3 regions of the Paenibacillus sp. LBL genome follow, and region 2 is predicted to be linked to each of the others. Evidence: riboswitches for the same ligand, from Rfam matches in the RefSeq annotation. Region 2 holds a riboswitch; each other region holds the start of a gene.
The links. Region 2 has a riboswitch for ZMP and ZTP ahead of purT (phosphoribosylglycinamide formyltransferase 2). Riboswitches for the same ligand answer to the same signal wherever they lie in the genome.
Positions count from the first base shown of each region.

Region 1: it holds a riboswitch for ZMP and ZTP, as region 2 does, so the genes downstream of both, rpiB (ribose 5-phosphate isomerase B) here and purT (phosphoribosylglycinamide formyltransferase 2) in region 2, are expected to answer to the same signal.
Region 3: it holds a riboswitch for ZMP and ZTP, as region 2 does, so the genes downstream of both, M2277_RS06070 (bifunctional 5,10-methylenetetrahydrofolate dehydrogenase/5,10-methenyltetrahydrofolate cyclohydrolase) here and purT (phosphoribosylglycinamide formyltransferase 2) in region 2, are expected to answer to the same signal.

Region 1 is NZ_JARXYU010000008.1:167,646-173,757, forward strand. Features, by position in the region: gene spoIIR (stage II sporulation protein R) at 1-208, shown strand, start outside; gene M2277_RS18515 (L-threonylcarbamoyladenylate synthase) at 407-1,564, shown strand; gene M2277_RS18520 (manganese efflux pump MntP) at 1,734-2,297, shown strand; gene M2277_RS18525 (low molecular weight protein arginine phosphatase) at 2,352-2,939, shown strand; ZMP/ZTP riboswitch at 3,035-3,116, shown strand; gene rpiB (ribose 5-phosphate isomerase B) at 3,231-3,695, shown strand; gene M2277_RS18535 (TIGR01440 family protein) at 3,785-4,369, shown strand; gene M2277_RS18540 (serine hydroxymethyltransferase) at 4,461-5,711, shown strand; gene upp (uracil phosphoribosyltransferase) at 6,046-6,112, shown strand, end outside.
Region 2 is NZ_JARXYU010000002.1:407,743-413,854, forward strand. Features, by position in the region: gene dapA (4-hydroxy-tetrahydrodipicolinate synthase) at 1-143, opposite strand, end outside; gene M2277_RS06940 (LysR family transcriptional regulator) at 255-1,130, shown strand; ZMP/ZTP riboswitch at 1,197-1,277, shown strand; gene purT (phosphoribosylglycinamide formyltransferase 2) at 1,364-2,524, shown strand; gene M2277_RS06950 (MATE family efflux transporter) at 2,835-4,193, shown strand; gene M2277_RS06955 (response regulator) at 4,404-6,038, shown strand; gene M2277_RS06960 (cache domain-containing sensor histidine kinase) at 6,088-6,112, shown strand, end outside.
Region 3 is NZ_JARXYU010000002.1:177,441-183,552, reverse strand. Features, by position in the region: gene M2277_RS06080 (glycoside hydrolase family 32 protein) at 1-1,215, opposite strand, end outside; gene M2277_RS06075 (LacI family DNA-binding transcriptional regulator) at 1,394-2,392, opposite strand; gene M2277_RS06070 (bifunctional 5,10-methylenetetrahydrofolate dehydrogenase/5,10-methenyltetrahydrofolate cyclohydrolase) at 2,637-3,485, opposite strand; ZMP/ZTP riboswitch at 3,556-3,635, opposite strand; gene M2277_RS06065 (permease) at 3,791-4,807, shown strand; gene M2277_RS06060 (TIGR03943 family putative permease subunit) at 4,836-5,801, shown strand; gene M2277_RS06055 (CobW family GTP-binding protein) at 5,809-6,112, shown strand, end outside.

The DNA.
Region 1 (6,112 bases), on a different contig from region 2:
GTTCCCGCCGCTCTGCTTCATTGATGGCGGCAGCGGGGATGCTGCGGCACAATCCGTTGACACGGGTGTCCAAACGGCTTCTGCCGACGCTGGCGAAACGCCTCAGGAGGAAACTCCGAAGAATGCAGGCGATAGTAAACCTGAAGTTCGGTTCTTTCTGTGGGATATGTTTCTGGGGATTTGGAATTGGGTGGCGAGCCTGTTTTAAGGATTAGGAGCGGATTGATGTTCAATCCTGACGGTGTATGATAAACTTTAGTATAGAAGAGTGCTTTCTCTTTGGCGCGACTGGTTTCGATTGGAACTGGCACGGGACTGAAGAACCAAAGCACTTTTTATTTTTGAAGTAAGCGCAAAACGGAATTTGATGTTTATATATTTTATATACAGAAAGCTTGGGGTAGGTATGGAACAGAACGGAAATGACGTATTGCAACAAGGACAGCGGAATGGCGGCATCCATAATTCAGAGACAACAACCAAGGTTTGGCATGTACCAACCTCGCTCTTCCAGGAGAGCTTGAAAATGGCGGCGGAGCCGGAGCTTCAGGAAGCCGGGTTGGTGTTGGCCCAGGGCGGCACGGTGGCGTTTCCGACCGAAACGGTGTATGGCCTCGGTGCCGATGCGGGCAATACCGAAGCGGTGGAGCGCATCTTTGCCGCGAAGGGGCGTCCGGCGGACAATCCGTTGATTGTCCATATTTCGGAGCTTGCGCAGCTTGAGGGTTTGGTCCAGCATGTGAACGAAACGGAAAGGGCGCTGATGGACTCCTTTTGGCCCGGACCTTTGTCGCTGGTACTACCCGTGAAGCGGGACGCTGTGTCACCGCGTGTAACCGCTGGTCTGGATACCGTTGCTGTGCGGATGCCTGATCACAGCGTTGCGCTTGCCCTGATCAGCGCTGCAGGGCGTCCGCTTGCTGCACCGAGCGCCAACCGCTCGGGCCGGCCGAGCCCGACGCTGGCCAGCCATGTGCTGGCAGATCTCGCCGGTTACATTGACGGCGTGCTTGACGGCGGCCCTGCCGGGGTGGGCGTCGAGTCGACCGTTGTGCAGGTCGGCGAGGATGGCGCCGTGACGGTGCTCCGCCCCGGCGGCGTCACGGCCGAGCAGCTTGCCGCCGTAGCGGCAAGCGTGCGCCTCGACCCGGCGCTGCAGCGCGCCGCCGGGGAGGCGGAAGGCCCGGCGCCGCGCTCGCCGGGCATGAAGTACACGCACTACGCACCGAAGGGTGCGATGTGCGTGGTGCAGGGCCCGCGTGCCGACGCCGTGTCGGCACGCATTGCGGCCGAGCTTGAGGCGGCCGCCCGGCGCGGAGAAGTGACCGGTGTGCTGTCGTTCGACGAGCACATCGGCCACTACCGCGCGGACGTTGCCGTCTCGCTCGGCAGCCTGGCCGCGCCGGAGGAAGCGGCCCGCCGGCTGTACGCCGGCCTTCGTCACTTCGATGACGAAGGCGCGACCTTCATCCTGGCCGAAGCGTGCCCGGATCGGGGCGTTGGCGCAGCCGTCATGAACCGGCTGCTGAAGGCCGCGGGACACCACATCATCAATGTAGATTGAACTCCAAGTCCTGGCACCAGTTTGTGAGTGATTCTCTCAATCCTTTCTCGTAATCTGCAAGAGAAAGGGGAGGCTTTGCCGGGATTCCCCAGTCGAATAAACGGTTTTGGAATCATTTAACCCTTGTCCGCATATGGTGTACAAGACCATGGGACTTGGGGGAATGAGCATGTTGGAGGCGTCTGTCCAATCGGGACAGCTTGCGGCGATTCTGCTGATGGCGGTTGCACTCGGGCTAGACGCATTTTCGCTTGGAATCGGAGTCGGGATGAGAAGCGGCATGCGCCTTGGCTATATGCTGGGCATTAGTTTCATGATTGCGCTGTTTCATATGCTAATGCCCCTGCTGGGTTTATTTGCCGGCCATTATGTGGGAATATTATTGGGCCACGTTACAGGGCTTGCAGCCGGTGGGCTGCTGCTCCTGCTGGGTGGACATATGATTTATAATGCCTTGCGTGGCGGAGAAGGCCAGCGAATTCATCCAACCGCCTTTTTGGCCATGCTGCTGTTTTCCCTCAGCGTCAGCATCGATTCGTTCTCGGTGGGGGTTTCGCTTGGCATGTTCGTGGATGATGTTTGGTTGATTGTGGTCTCTTTCGGTATCGTGGGCGGCTTGATGTCGATTCTCGGCTTGCTGCTGGGTCGCCAGGTAAGCGATAAGCTGGGGGAGTATGGCGAGATGCTCGGAGGACTCATTTTGGTCATCTTCGGCATCATGTTTATCATTTAACGCAATATTTGATACAATATCCCCAAAGAACCTACTAACAGGAGGAACGGGACTGTGAAAAATATACTGTTTGTTTGCACGGGAAATACTTGCCGCAGTCCAATGGCTGAAGGGATGCTGCGCAAGCTGTCCAAGCAGCGGGGAACTCCGCTGGAGATTCGTTCGGCAGGTGTATCGGCCGTGGATGGAATGCCGGTGTCCCATCACGCGGAATCGATACTTCGGGATCAGGATATCCAGGACCGCTTGGTGTCCAAACCTCTGACGGCGCAACTGGTAGAGTGGGCAGATCTGATTCTTACGTTGACCCAGTCGCATAAGCAGTATGCCATTCGTCAGTTTCCGCATGCGGCAGACAAGATGCACACGCTGAAGGAATTCGTTGAGGATGACCGCAGGGTGCTCGAAGATCTGCAGGAGCAGGATAGCCTATATGCAACGCTGGAGCTGGCCCGATCTCTCGGAAGGGATGTAAGTGACAGCGATCGGGAACGCCTGATTGAGCTGCGTCAGCGCATTCCGAGCTTTGATATTTCCGATCCGTTCGGCGGTTCGCGGGAAGAATACGAAGCGACAGCGGCCGAAATTCGGACGGCGTTATTCCGATTGCTGGACAAGCTGGAGTCCGAGCGGCATAAATAGGGCGACCCCTTTGTGTTTAGAAGCGAGCGTATAATTGGGCTAAAAAGCCGCTTGCCTTTCACCCCGTATTGATTTAAGATGAAGGTGAAAAACAAAGGATCCGGTGTAACTGGCGACGAAGTGGATGAAACCACGATGGAGCATCGGAATATACGGCCGGTCGCCTGGGCAAAGAGCATTTGGAGCACAACACGTGCGCCGACTGCTCTTTTTTCGTCTTTTGCGCGGAATTTGAGTTATAATGGAACAAGCTAAAACGCAAAAGCGAACATACGAGGGGGTTTTTCATAGATGAAAATCGCATTGGGTACGGATCATGCCGGCATTCGTCTGAAAGAGGAGATCGTGGAGGTCATTCGGGGTCTGGGACATGAGGTGGAGGATCTTGGCTGCGGCTGCTCCGATTCTGTGGATTATCCCGATTATGCGCTTCCGGTGTGCGAGAAGGTGGTCTCGGGTGAAGCGGATCGCGGCATTCTGATCTGCGGTACAGGGATTGGCATGAGTATCGCGGCCAACAAGGTGCCCGGTATCCGCTGCGCGCTGACCCATGATGTGTTCTCGGCAAAAGCGACGCGCGAACATAATGACAGCAATGTGATTGCACTGGGTGAACGCGTAGTCGGTCCCGGACTTGCAGCAGAGATCGTAAGCGCATGGCTGACAACGGATTTCAGCCAAGGCGAACGCCATGTCGGCCGAGTGAACAAGATCAAAGCCATCGAGGAGCGTTACCTGAAGAACGGATTGCGATAGTTCGTGTCGATCAGTATGTTATTCATCGCGGCTTATCGTGATGAGGGAATGAAGTGCTTCTGTGAAAAAAACATCGGGAGGACTGTGACATGACGGACATCTCCAAGATTTCCTTGAATGAACAGACAGCGGGCATTGTCCGCGAACTGGCCGAAGCGGCTGTTTTGGGCCCGGGTAAAGTTCTGGTCATCGGGGCCAGCACCAGCGAAGTGGTCGGCCGCCGGATCGGTACAGGCGGCGCGCTTGAGACTGCGCAGCAGCTTCTCCAAGGCATCGCCGAAGTTCAAGCGGAGTTCGGTTTTGCTGTGGCTTATCAATGCTGTGAGCATTTGAACCGTGCACTTGTCATGGAGCGCGATCTGCTTGAGCGGCTGCGCTTGACGGAAGTGGCGGCTGTTCCCATACCGGGAGCAGGCGGATCTATGGCTTCGGCGGCCTATCGCAGCATGAAGGAGCCTTGCCTTGCGGAATCCATTGAAGCTCATGCAGGAGTCGATATTGGCGAGACGCTGATCGGCATGCATTTGCGGCGAGTGGCGGTACCTTTCCGGCCAAGCGTGCGTTATGTTGGTGAGGCTCGCGTTACGGCTGCCTATACCCGGCCGAAGCTGATTGGCGGGGAGCGTGCGGTGTACCGGTTCGAGCAGAAGGATGATGGGGCGCAGTGCGATTGATTCGAATGAAAGCTCGCTTTTTTGTTATTTGTTATATCTGTAGTTTTAATTTGGCAACCAAAATAACGATGGATTATGGGAGGATATGAACATGATGGAACATTTGCGGAAGAATGACCCGGCTGTACTGGAAGCAATGGATTTGGAACTGAAGCGTCAACGCAGCAATATTGAGCTGATCGCCTCGGAGAATATTGTCAGCGAAGCGGTTATGGAAGCAATGGGGACCGTGCTGACGAATAAATATGCGGAAGGCTACCCTGGCAAACGCTACTACGGTGGTTGTGAGCGTGTGGATATCGTGGAGGATATCGCCCGTGACCGTGCCAAGGAATTGTTCGGTGCCGAGCATGTGAACGTGCAGCCGCATTCCGGTGCACAAGCGAACATGGCGGTGTATTTGGCTGCGCTCAAGCCTGGAGATACCGTTCTTGGCATGAACCTCGCTCATGGCGGCCATTTGACTCACGGAAGTCCTGTTAACGCTTCGGGCCTTCTGTACAACTTCGTTGCTTACGGCGTGCAAGAAGATACGTTCCTGATCGATTACGATGAAGTTCGCAAAGCGGCCTTCAAGCATCGTCCTCGCATGATCGTGGCTGGAGCAAGTGCCTACCCACGTATCATTGATTTTGAAAAACTTGCGGCCATCGCGAACGACGTTGGTGCGTTATTCATGGTCGATATGGCTCATATTGCAGGTCTTGTTGCGGCGGGTCTTCATCCGAGTCCGGTTCCACATGCTCATTTTGTTACCACCACAACGCATAAGACGCTTCGCGGGCCTCGCGGCGGTATGATTCTGTGCAAAAAAGCTTGGGCACAAGCGATCGATAAAGCGGTATTCCCGGGTTCCCAGGGCGGACCGCTGATGCATGTCATTGCTTCCAAGGCTGTGGCCCTTGGTGAAGCATTGGATCCGTCCTTCAAGACCTATGCGGAGCATGTGGTGAAGAACGCAAAAGTTCTGGCCGATACCCTGATCGAGGAAGGGCTGAACATCGTTTCCGGCGGAACCGATAACCATCTGATGCTGATTGATACCCGCAATCTGGATATCACAGGCAAGGACGCGGAGAAGGTGCTGGATTCCATCGGCATCACCGTGAACAAGAACGCCATCCCGTTCGATCCGACGAGTCCGTTTGTAACGAGCGGTATTCGCATCGGTACGCCTGCGGTAACTTCCCGCGGCATGGATGAGAAGGCGATGGTTACCATCGCGAAGGTTATTGCCATGACATTGAAGCAGCCTAAAGACGAGGCGACCCTTGAACAAGCAGGCCGTATGGTGGCTGAGCTTACAGATCAATACCCTCTCTATGCCGAAATGAAATATTAATCACAGTTTAGTCCGTTCCAGAGGCTTATGATAAGAGGACCCCGCCTGATGCAGGTGGGGTCCTTTTCAGAGCTATAAACATTCTGGCCAGATTGCTTTGCTCATATTTTTCCAGTCAGGCGACTGCGGATAGCATCAATATAGGCGAAAATGGAAAACCTAGGTCTAGCCGGTGGCGGTCCCGTCACAAGGTCGAAACAAGCGGGAAATAAACATAACCGGTGCAGGTGTCAATTGACTAGAGGGAATGATATAATAGACAGGATTTATGGAGCTCACAACGATTTATGCCCATATTGAAATAACATTTGCATTCAAACCGGAGGGACCTGACATGGGAAAATTGGTGATTTGTGATCACCCGTTGATTCAACACAAACTTACATTTATCCGCGATATGC
Region 2 (6,112 bases):
CCGTTGATGACCAAACCCTGAATGTCATGGGTTAACAAGTTCTCTACATAACGTTGATACGAAATAAGGTCCAGCTCATAATCCTGTGAAAAGGGTGTAATGACAGGCACATAAATTCCATGCAGCTGCTGCTCATTCAACATGGCCCTTCCTCCATTTCATTGGTTGTGGTTATACTGTATCATGGCAATCAGGATCAGTGTTATCTATAATAATAGATAATTATTATCAATATTATTGATAAGGAGAGCGAGATGGAACTCATCTACCTGCAAACATTCAAGGAAGTGGCGGATCGTCAAAGTTTCACGAAAGCTGCGGAGGAGTTAGGATATGCTCAATCCAGCGTAACCACTCAGATTCAGAAGCTGGAGAAGGAATATGGCGTCAAGCTGTTTGAGCGATACGGCAAAGGTCTGCGGTTGACGAAGTCCGGAGAGGAGCTTCTGAAGTATGCAGTTCAGATGCTGGACCTGTTCCAGCAGTCGAAGGAAAAGCTGACCAAACAAGGCGGGGGCACCTTATCGATAGGGACCATCGACTCGTTAGCCGCTTATTTTCTTCCGCCGGTCGTACATCGGCTGAGACATCAATATGAGGATCTTTCCATTCGTTTGCAGCCAGATCGTGAAGACCGCATTGTGAGTAAAGTGAGGGAAGGCGAGTACGATATGGGTCTCATGCTGGAACATAACCCGTCTGATGCATCCTTAACATGGATTCGAATCAGGGAGGAACCTCTATTACTGGTCGCTCACCCGAATCATCCTCTGCATGTTCATCCCGTCATTAAGCTTGAACATCTGGCTGATGTAGAATGGATTATGACCGAGGATAGCTGCAATTATCGTATCATGCTGGAAAAGGTCCTTCGTGCCCGCGGCGTTCCCTTACGTATAGGATTGGAATTAGGCAATCCCGAAGCGATTAAGCGCTATGTCATGTCCGGTTCGGGGATTTCGCTGTTGCCCCGCATGGTAGCCGAAGCGGAAATCAAGCGGGGAGAGCTGGCTGTTCTTCCCTTTATCCATCCGGATATCCGACTGGACATACAGATGGTGATACATCCTAAGAAATGGATCTCGCATGCGCAGAGAGATTTCATCGATATGATGATATCCAAACCCTAGAAAAAGCTCTGTCCGATGATATTGCATTTAAGGGAAAGATTAAGTATGATTTAGCTAACAATGTATAGGTTTATGTGTGACTGGCGTAGCATGGGGGACCATGAGGGAGCACATGGATGACAACGGCCGTACGCCTGGGCAGAGGTAAGGGAAGCTTATTTCCCTTACCTCTTTTATTATTCTAATGACTTCTATCATCTCTGAAACTATGAAAGAAAGGGGATATCACAACGATGTTGAAAACGAAGAAAATACTGCTGCTAGGATCAGGAGAACTGGGAAAAGAGGTTGTCATCGAGGCACAGAGACTGGGCGTTGAAACCATCGCCGTTGATCGTTATGCCGATGCTCCCGCCATGCATGTCGCCCATCGCAGTTATGTCATTGATATGCTGGATGGGGATAAGCTGCGCGAGATCATAGAGCAGGAGAAGCCGGATTTGATCGTTCCCGAGATTGAAGCACTGGCAACGTCGGAGCTTGTGAAGCTGGAGGAAGAGGGATACCGCGTTATTCCTACCGCGAGAGCCGCGAAACTGACGATGGATCGGGAAGGCATCCGCCGACTGGCGTCGGAGAAGCTGGGGCTGCCGACTGCGGGTTATCGGTTTGCCGATACGTATGAGGAGTTTGTTCAGGCTGTGCGGGAGATGGGATTTCCGTGTGTCATTAAACCGCTTATGAGCTCATCCGGCAAAGGCCAGAGTGTCTGCCGCTCAGTAGATGAGATCGCGTCCTGCTGGAATATTGCCATGGAAGGCGGCCGGGTGCAGAACGGGAGAGTGATCATTGAGGAATTTATTACGTTTCAATCCGAGATAACACTTCTGACGGTTCGCTCTGTGAGTGGGACAAACTACTGCGCGCCAATCGGGCATATCCAGGAGAGTGGAGACTACATCGAATCCTGGCAGCCGCATAACATGTCGGAAGAGCAGATTGAGGAAGCCAAAGGTATAGCAAAGGCGATTACCGACGAGCTTGGCGGGTTCGGATTGTTTGGGGTAGAGCTGTTCTTGACCGAGAACAAAGTGTACTTCAGTGAAGTATCTCCAAGGCCGCATGATACCGGCTTGGTTACGCTTGTCACACAAAACCTGTCCGAATTTGCGCTTCATGTACGTGCCATTCTCGGGTATCCGATACCCGAGATCGAATGGATCACGCCTGGAGCCAGCCGGCCGTTGAAAGCACCGAAAGAGCTGGAACATTATACGGTTACCGGTGCTGAGCGGGCACTTGCCGTTCCGAACACTCAGCTGCGCATTTTTGGCAAGCCTGTAACCAAGGTCGGAAGACGCGTCGCGGTTGCGCTGTCCACGGCCAGCCATGTAGAAGAGGCACGTTCACGTGCAAAAAAAGCATGGGAGATGCTTGCTGTAGAAAAAGTTTAATCGCTTAAAGTGTAACCTTTCTTGCTTGTCCCTCTTGATCATGTTCTAAGGTCAACCGGCACTTCCCGGTTGGCCTATTTCTATAGGAAGCAGCCGCGAGCATCCGTTTCGCTATTGCCGTGCCGTGGTGCCGAGACGAGTATATGTAATTTAAAAATTAATAATAAATATGCAGAAATTTACGATCGTTCATGATAAGATACACAGGAATACGATGGTCCACATCCCGATAATCCCATCATTTGGGGCCTTATCACGGGATTCATTTCAACATATAAATAGAACGCTCTACAGGCATAGGAGAAATAACATGAGAGATATGACACAGGGAAGTCCGATCAAGCTGATCGTGATGTTTACGATTCCGCTCTTAATCGGTAATGTTTTTCAGCAGTTTTACAATATGGCAGATACACTCATCGTGGGACGGACAATTGGGGTGGACGCACTTGCAGCCGTAGGTTCGACAGGCAGCATTTTGTTCTTTGTCATCGGTTTTGCCCAAGGCTTGACCGCAGGATTGTCCATCATAACGGCTCAGCGCTTCGGTGCAAAAGATATCGCAGGTATCCGTAAAAGTGTCGGCACGAGCATCTGGATCAGCCTTGTCTTCACCATTTTTCTAACCGTTGTCAGTGTGATGTTTACGAGACCGGTGCTTGAGATGATGAATACGCCGGCTGAAATATTGGATGATGCCTACTCCTATTTGATTGTTATCAACTGGGGTGTTGGCGCAGCCGTTCTGTTCAACTTGTTGGCCAATCTGCTCAGAGCGCTAGGGGACAGCCGAACGCCGCTGCTCTTCTTAGTGGTTGCAAGCATTCTGAATATTGTACTGGATCTGCTGTTTATTCTTGTATTCAAGATGGGCGTAGCAGGAGCAGGACTTGCGACGGTTGTATCACAGCTGTTCTCCTGCTTGCTGTGTCTGATCTATATTCACAAAAAAGTACCGCTGCTGCAGTTCAAGAACGCGGATTGGTCCATAGACTGGACATTTATCCGCCAGCATATGTGGATCGGCTTTCCCATGGGCTTCCAAGCCTCCATCATTGCGATCGGAGCCATCATTCTTCAGATTACGCTGAATGGACTCGGTGCAACCGCCGTAGCTGCATACACCGCAGCTCAGAAAATTGATATGCTCGCGACCCAGCCTATGAGCTCCTTTGGCATTACGATGGCAACGTTTGCGGCTCAGAATTATGGGGCAAACCGAATAGATCGAATCAGGCTGGGGGTTAAACAGTGCATTTGGCTCTCGGGATCGTTCAGCATCGCCGTGGGATTGCTGGTCATATTCGCGGGTCCTGCCGCGGTCAGTCTGTTTGTCGGTCAGGGTCAGGAGGAATTGCTATCGCTCAGCAGGCTGTACTTCTTATCGAACGGAAGCACCTATTTACTCCTGTCGCTGTTGTTTATATACCGCTTCACCCTCCAAGGCTTGGGACAGAGCTTTATTCCAACGGTGGCAGGCATTATGGAGCTGATCATGCGCGTTCTGGCTGCCATCTTCCTGACCGCACAGATCGGTTTCCTCGGTGCAAGCCTGGCTAATCCGCTGGCATGGTTAGGTGCAGTCATCCCGCTCGGCATCGCCTATTATATGAGTATCAAGAGGTTGAGCAAGCCCGCTGCATCTACATCGATAGCGGTTCATGCTTAAGGAACAAGATTCAATGGATAACGGAGAACGAATGATGACTCTAAGAACAGGAATCCACCTGTTTGATCAGAGGCACATTCGTTCTTTTTTTGTAACTTTGTAACGGCTTGAAAAAAACGTAAAAGTCAGACATTCCAAATTGCAGGACGGCGATGTAAGATCTTTTTAGATCCATTAAGCTATTAACGGACGAAAACAGGAGGGGTCGCATTGTATAAAGTGCTGTTAGTGGATGATGAAGCCGATGTGCGGGAAGGGCTCGTACAGGAAATACACTGGGGAGCATGCGGATTCACCATCGAGGGTACGGCGGAGAACGGAAGAGAGGCTGTGGAACTTGCAGAGCGACTCGAGCCGGATGTTGTCATTACTGATATCAGTATGCCATTTCAGGACGGACTTCAGTTAGCCGCATGGCTTCGGGAGCATCAGCCGCTATGCAAAATTGTCATACTGACAGGCTACGATGAATTTGATTATGCCCGCCAAGCGATTACGCTCCGTGTGGATGAATATTTGCTTAAACCATTCTCTGCGGACAGCTTCATGGAGCTATTGCATAAGATCAAAGACAAAATCGATAGGGAGGTTGCCGAACGCGAGGATGTAAGACAGCTGAAGGAGCATTACCGCACAAGTCTGCCCTTGCTTCGGGAATCGTTCCTAGCATCGCTGCTCACCCGTAAATTACCCCGTACGATTATCGAGGAGAAGACTCGAAACTATGGGCTCCCATCGAATGGAGCCTGCTATTTGGCGTCGGTATTGGCCTTGTATCCGGCGGCTGAGGATAAGGAGAAGACTTCTTCAAGCTCGCTGCGCCATTCAGGCGATCTGGATTTAATGCTGCACGCCATGTTGAACATAGCCAAAGAACTCATGGATCCTCTTTCTTATGGAAGCGCATTCATCTATCAGGATAGCATTGTGTTATTGACTGCGAATGACGGGCGTGAGGATGAGGCATGGTTTAACGATCTGCAGGTCACTCTGGACCGTCTATTAAAAAGCGTCCTTCACTACTTGAAGCTGTCGGTTACGATAGGCGTTGGCTCCAAGGTTCGGCATCTGTCCGATCTCAAGCATTCCTATCAAGATGCTCTGCTGGCACTGGATTACAGACTGATTCTCGGTGCCGAGAAAGTCATCTTCATTGATGATGTGGAGAGCCCGAGGCAGGAGGGAGTTCGTCTGGATGAGCTGAAGGAGCAAGCTCTGATTCGTAATCTGAAGCTGGGTACTGCGGAAGAGTTGAGTGAAGCGATTTCGCACATATTTGATGAGCTGATTGGTGCCTCCTGCACCATTCATGAGGTTCAGGTCTACCTGCTGGAAGTAGTCACTTCCATATTGCGAACAGCCAAGGAATCGGGAATTGAAATGGAGGAGTTGTTCGGGGCAGGGTTTCAGCTGCACGCTGAAATTTTTAAATTTTCCGGACTGGAGGAAGCCAAAGCGTGGCTTCTTGACATCAGTTTGACCATCCGCAAGCATATTTCCAGCTCCAGACAGCACTCCTATAAAGACATCGTGGAGAAGGCGCTTCAATATACCCGGGAGCATTACGTGGATCCCGAGCTTTCTCTGCAGAAGCTGTGCATGCAGCTGCACATCAGTACAGGCTATTTTAGCGGCGTGTTCAAAAAAGAGATCAAAATGACGTATGTTCAGTATTTAATGCAGCTGCGCATGGAAACGGCGAAGGAGCTTCTGCGTTCTTCGGATCTGAAGGCTTTTGAGATTGCAGAGCGCGTCGGTTATGCCGATCCGAATTATTTCAGCTTCTGCTTCAAGAAGCAGGTTGGTATATCACCCAAGGAATACCGTGCGCAAGCGAGGGGGTAGGACACAGGTGAAAATCACGTATTCCAAGCGATATTCGGCAAAGACGGCCATGCAGCGCTGGGTTAGGCGATTTC
Region 3 (6,112 bases), 230 kb from region 2:
CTTCCGTTTGCCGGATTCATATCGAATAACGGTTCGTTCCCCTTCGCCAGCCCGAAATTCAATGCCAACAACGTCCGCTTCGATTGCTTGGAACTCGCATATCATCTCGAATGCGGTCCCTTGCACCCCCTTGTAACTCTTCACTTCGCTGTGAAGCGTATCCGCTGCCTCTGCGACCTTGTTGCGGAGCACCTGAAGCTCGGGGACCGGCTGTTGATTCAACCTGCCTTCACGGAACGTAAGCATACGAGGAAGCGTCAAACAATGGGCCCAGCCATGCGAGTCGGTGGGATACCCGATATCCGGCAAACCCATCCAGCCCACCATGATGCGCCGGTCTTTCTCATCCAGCATGGTCTGCGGCGCGTAGAAATCAAAACCTCTGTCCAGCTCGCAAAAGGAGCCGTGATCCAACTCCAGCGTATCCCTCTTCAGCGGTTTACCTGAAATATAGCCGGATTGATATATGTTTTGAAAATGGTCATCCTCCGGAAGCAGCCCTTGTGGTGAAAACAGCAGCACCCCTTGGCCTTCCAGTTCAAAATAGTCAGGGCATTCCCACATATAGCCGAAATGCTCAAGACGGGTTTGAATCTCCCCTTTGAATTCCCAAGACAGCAAATCCGAAGATTCGTAGATGACTGCCGAACCGGTCTGATCAACCCTTTGGGCGCCGATGACGAACCGGTATTTGTCTTGGTCTTTCCATACTTTCGGATCCCGGAAGTGTTCGGTATATCCGTCCGGCACATGATCGATCAGCGGCTTATCAAGCTTCGTGATCGATCCGTCGCGGTCCATCACAGCCATGCATTGATAAGATTGCCTGTTCCATTCCTCGTCCCGGGCATTCCCGGTATATAACAGATACAGTTTGTTGTCTTTCACGATCCCGCTGCCTGAATATGCGCCATAAGCATCAAACAGCTGCCCTGGTTCAATGGCGATGCCTTTGTTATGCCAATGCACCAGATCCTTCGAGGAAGTATGATACCAATATTTCAAGCCATGAAACGTCCCCAAAGGAAACCATTGATAAAACAAGTGATATTCCCCGTTATAATAAGAAAATCCGTTGGGATCATTCATCAACCCCATGACGGGCTGTATGTGAAACGTCTGTCTCCATTCGCTTCGTCTCGCCTGCCTCCTTAATGAAGCAATCTCTTCGGGAGAAGCCTGATTCAGGCGGCGGTATTTCAGTTCTCTGTCCATATCTCTTCTCCTTATAAATGGGCTAACTAAAGAATCAAACAGACGTGCTGCAGGTGTACGTGAACAAAACCAATCATAGTGGAACCGGTTCCAATCAAGTTTAAAAATAATGAACTCAGTTCCATTACAAGCAGCAAACGCCTGAGTTGGAACCGGTTCCGTTTTTAGTATAAAATAACTAATTCAGATTGTCAACGCTTTCCCGATGAATCATCTCGCAATTCATGACCGTCAGGAGATCCGCAGGCTCGTCGTTGACCAGCTTGATAATATGCTGTGCAGCGAGGTGCCCCGCTTGAAAATATCCATATTTAACCGTGGTCAATCCGGGGTGAATCACCTCGGTTACATCGTATCCGCCAAATCCGGTAACGGAGAGTTCGCTGGGAATTTGAATGCCCTTCATATGCGCAGCTTTCATCACGCCAAGCGCGATGTTGTCCGTGGCGCAGACCACCGCCGTTGGCAGCGTTCGATTAGATTGGAAAATCGTCAACGCGGTCTGAACGCCATCTGACATTTTAAATCCACTTTCATAGAGATCGAGATTCACTTCCACACCAACATGCTCGCTCACCGCTTTCAGAAATCCTTCCTTTCGTTTGACCCCAACTGCAACGTCTTTTTCCGTAACACCAATATAAGCTATGTTACGATGTCCCTTGGACAGTACATAACGCCCCATGTCATAGCCTGCGGCATAGTCGTTATAAATCATGCTGTGAACATCCTTGTGCTGTTGTCCGAGCAGAAGAACGGGAATGCCGATCTCTTTAATCGCGGCAAGATGCGTCTCCGTCACCTGTGTGGCGAATAGAATGATCCCTGATATTTTTTGTCTGGCGAGGTCATACAGCGCCTCAATCTCTCGGGATAAATCCTGGCTTGCATTAATGATGAGAAGCTGATATCCGTGTTCCCTTAGTTCTTCGTCCATTCCGGCCACGGTCTGCGATGCGGAAAATGAGTCCAGACGCGGCATAATGGTGCCGATCATACTGGTTTTTTTCGCTTTTAAGCTCTGTGCAAAAGAATTCGGAATATAGCCGGTTTCCTGAATGACCTGCTCAATCTTTCGGCGTGTCGCATGGCTTACGGATCCTCCGTTTAAGAAACGGGAGACCGTGCTTTTGGCAACTCCGGCTTTGTGAGCGATATCGGCGATCGTGTTCTTCATTCACTGATCACCGGAGCCGCACAACAGGCTTTGATTCGTGTATGCATGAAGCTCTCCCCTTCGATTTCGCATTTCTCTAACTATACCATGACCTCCGGGCGTCCGTGAAATTGCAGGCCTAGGGCCTATCATTTTATAGACCATACCTCTCTAAGATCCAAACTTTGGCGTTGATAAAGCGATTCGAAGGGGATTATTCTTGGTTCCCCTTAACTTAACATGTAGATGGTCTATGGCTTTCCCCTTAGACTTGCACGGTTCGCTCAGCCGATTCTACGGTATGCTTCAGCAGCGTAGCAATCGTAACAGGACCCACGCCGGCAGGTACCGGCGTAATCGCGGAAGCAGCCTTCGCGCAAGCTTCATAATCGCAGTCACCGATATTCCCTTTGTTATAGCCTGCATCCAATACAACGGCCCCCGGCTTGATCCAGTTCCCTTGAATAAAATTGGGTTTGCCTACGGCAGCAACAACAATATCCGCCTGCGAGACAATATTGGCGAGATCCTTCGTTCTCGAATGACAGATCGTAACCGTAGCATTGCGATTCAGCAGCATCATCGATACCGGCTTGCCGAGAATCGGACTGCGTCCAACAATGACGGCATGTTTCCCTTCAATCGGCAGGTTGTAATAATCCATAATCGCAAGTATCGCCGCAGGCGTACAGGAAGGATATTCGGCAAAACCAAACGCATTTTGCGAGAACCCAAGCGTGGTGACCCCGTCCACATCTTTTTCAATATGGATGGTATCAAAAGCCGCTCGTTCATCGATATGATGGGGTACCGGATGCTGCAGCAGAATGCCGTGAACATTGGGATCCTCATTCAGCTCTTGAATGGCTGCCATCAGTTCCTCCGTTGTTGTCGACTCGTCTAGCACCACTTTTTTAGATATAATTCCAAGCCGCTCACAGGCATTTCCCTTCATTCGCACATAGGTTGCCGAAGCCGGATCTTCTCCTACCAATATCGTTGCCAGGCAAGGGGTTACCCCTTTCTCCTTAAGCTCCTGCACCTTCACGGCCAGCTTGGCCTTGATATCGTCGGATACCAGCTTTCCATCCAAAATCACAGGTTCCTTACTCATTGCACATCCGCTCCTTCGCCATTGTTATTGTAATAAACATAAAGAGGCAAGGCGACATCTCTGTCTCCTTACCTCTTGCCCAGGCGTACGGCATATGATCCTATGTGCTCCCTCTTGGTGACCCAAGTTACGCCAGTAACACATAGATAACTTTTTTTAATATACCATGACTTTGGACTTCACGCTACCAGGATGATGCGCCCGTTCCAAATCGTAATCTTTTTGATTAAATTATTAAAAACACGTATGTTGCCGATTGTCCAAGCATAGAATGTGCTAAGAACATTTCGCTTCAGGAGGACTTGATGAGACATCCCGTTGTATTTAAAATGCTGCCCTTCATCCTGCCGCTTGTCTTCGTGATTCCGGTCTTAACGATATGGCTCCAAAATGGTTCTGGTTCCAGGCTCGTCGAAATCCTTGACATGCAGCAGGTCAAAACCATTTTTACTGGCATCTTCCTTGAGGCGCTACCTTTTGTTTTGCTAGGCGTGCTGCTCTCGTCCCTTCTGCAAATGTTTGTAAAAGAGCAATGGGTGCGCCGTCTTATACCCAAAAATCCGCTCATCGGCGTCTTGTTTGCTTCCATGCTGGGCATCGTGCTTCCCATATGTGAATGCGGGATGATACCGGTCGTCCGAAGGTTGATGTTAAAAGGAATGCCTGCCTACATCGCTGTCACCTTTATCCTCAGCGGCCCCATACTGAATCCGGTCGTGTTCGCCGCAACCATCATGGCCTTCCGCTCGCATCCCGAAGTGGTGATCGGCCGGATGGGACTAGCATTGGCCGTTGCCGTGACGATAGGTTTAATCGTATATGTATTCTCCAAACATAATCCGCTCAAGCGATCCTTTCAGGAGTTTACCGAACAGGGCTCCGTCAATGGGGGACGGAAAATGCATGAGCACCCTAAAACATGGAGGAGCATGTTTGTTCACGCCGGAGACGAATTAATTGAAATGACCAAGTATCTGGTTCTTGGCGCGTTCTTGACCGCCTGTATCCAATCCTTCATTCCAAGGGATGAATTGTTGGCATTAGGAAACGGTCCTGCCGCCTCTTATCTGTTCATGATGGGGTTTGCGTTTATATTGTCGCTCTGCTCGACTTCGGATGCCTTTGTCGCGTCTGCGTTCACGCACAGCTTTTCGGTCGGTCCGCTGGTTTCCTTTCTTGTTCTCGGCCCGATGCTGGATTTCAAAAGCTTGCTTATGCTGTCCGCTACGTTCAAGACCAAATTCGTAATCGGTCTAAGCCTGCTGGTTATCACGCTGGTCTTTATCGGCTCTATAGCCGTTGATGCTCTGTTTCGAGGTTAGCTTATTGGGGAGGAGGCTGATGTAAACGATGATTTCCAGCTTGGCTATACGGGGCCATTATGTGCTTCGGTCGCTGCTCATTGCAGCTCTTGCCTTCTATATCATGCATCTGAATGCTACAGATTCTCTTCATTATTACCTGGCTCCACACATGCAGACCCTGCTGCTGCTCTGTCCGGTCCCGCTTCTATTCATTGCATTCGGTATGCTGTGGCACGCTCTTGGGGGTGATACCGGAGAAGTGTGTGATTGCGAGCATCCCCTGCCTAACGGCTTTGTCAAAAACATGACCGTCTACGGGTTGTTCGCAGTACCGCTGCTGTTCGGCCAGCTTCTGCCGAATCAAGCTCTTGGAAGCGACATGGCTTCCAAAAAAGGCATGATCTACACCTATCCGAACCCGGATGTCCGCCGTAAGGCCGAGGACCAGAACGCCTCTGCAGCCTCTGAGACAAATAACCACTCTCTATCTGCTGATCAATCGGCGACCCAAGACGCCTCGCAGCAGGAGCTGTTTATTGCCAAGGACATCTACAGCGTGGAATTCGCAGAGCTCGCCAAGCGTTTATATACGCTTTCCGTCATTTCGGTTGAACCTGACATTTTCTCGGAGACCGTCGGTGCCATCGATATGTATAAACAGCAGTTTCAAGGAAAATCCATTACAGTCCAAGGTTTCGTCCATCGGGATAAACATATGTTAATAGACACGTTTGCCGTCAGCCGATTCCTTGTCATGTGCTGCACCGCTGACGCCATCCCGTTTGGCATTATTGTCCGCGGCGCGAATGCTTCGTCTTTTGACAATGACACATGGGTTCAGATCGATGGCACGATCCAGGTGAGTACCCTAAATGGTGAGAAAACTCTTCAAGTGCAAGCCGAAAAAATTCAACGGATTGAGCAGCCGGCATCCCCGTACATTTTTACAAATGCGGACTCCGTGGCGGAGTTTGATGAACTGTATTCCAATATTAAAGATACCGGGAGGTAAGGAACCGATGAGCAAAGTGCCTGTAATTATGATTAGCGGTTTTTTGGGAAGCGGCAAAACAACGCTGCTGCTCAGACTGCTGGATTATGCCGCCAAGCAGCAGTGGAAGACAGCCGTATTGATGAACGAGATGGGCGATCAGGACGTGGATGGGGCTATCGTATCCGGCGAAATGCCGGATCTTCCGATCGAGAAGCTGCTTGACGGCTGCATCTGCTGCACCAAACGAAGCGAGCTTGGGCAAGCTCTGAACACCCTGTTAGATCAGAAACCTGATCTCATATTTATTGAGACCACCGGAGTCGCGAACC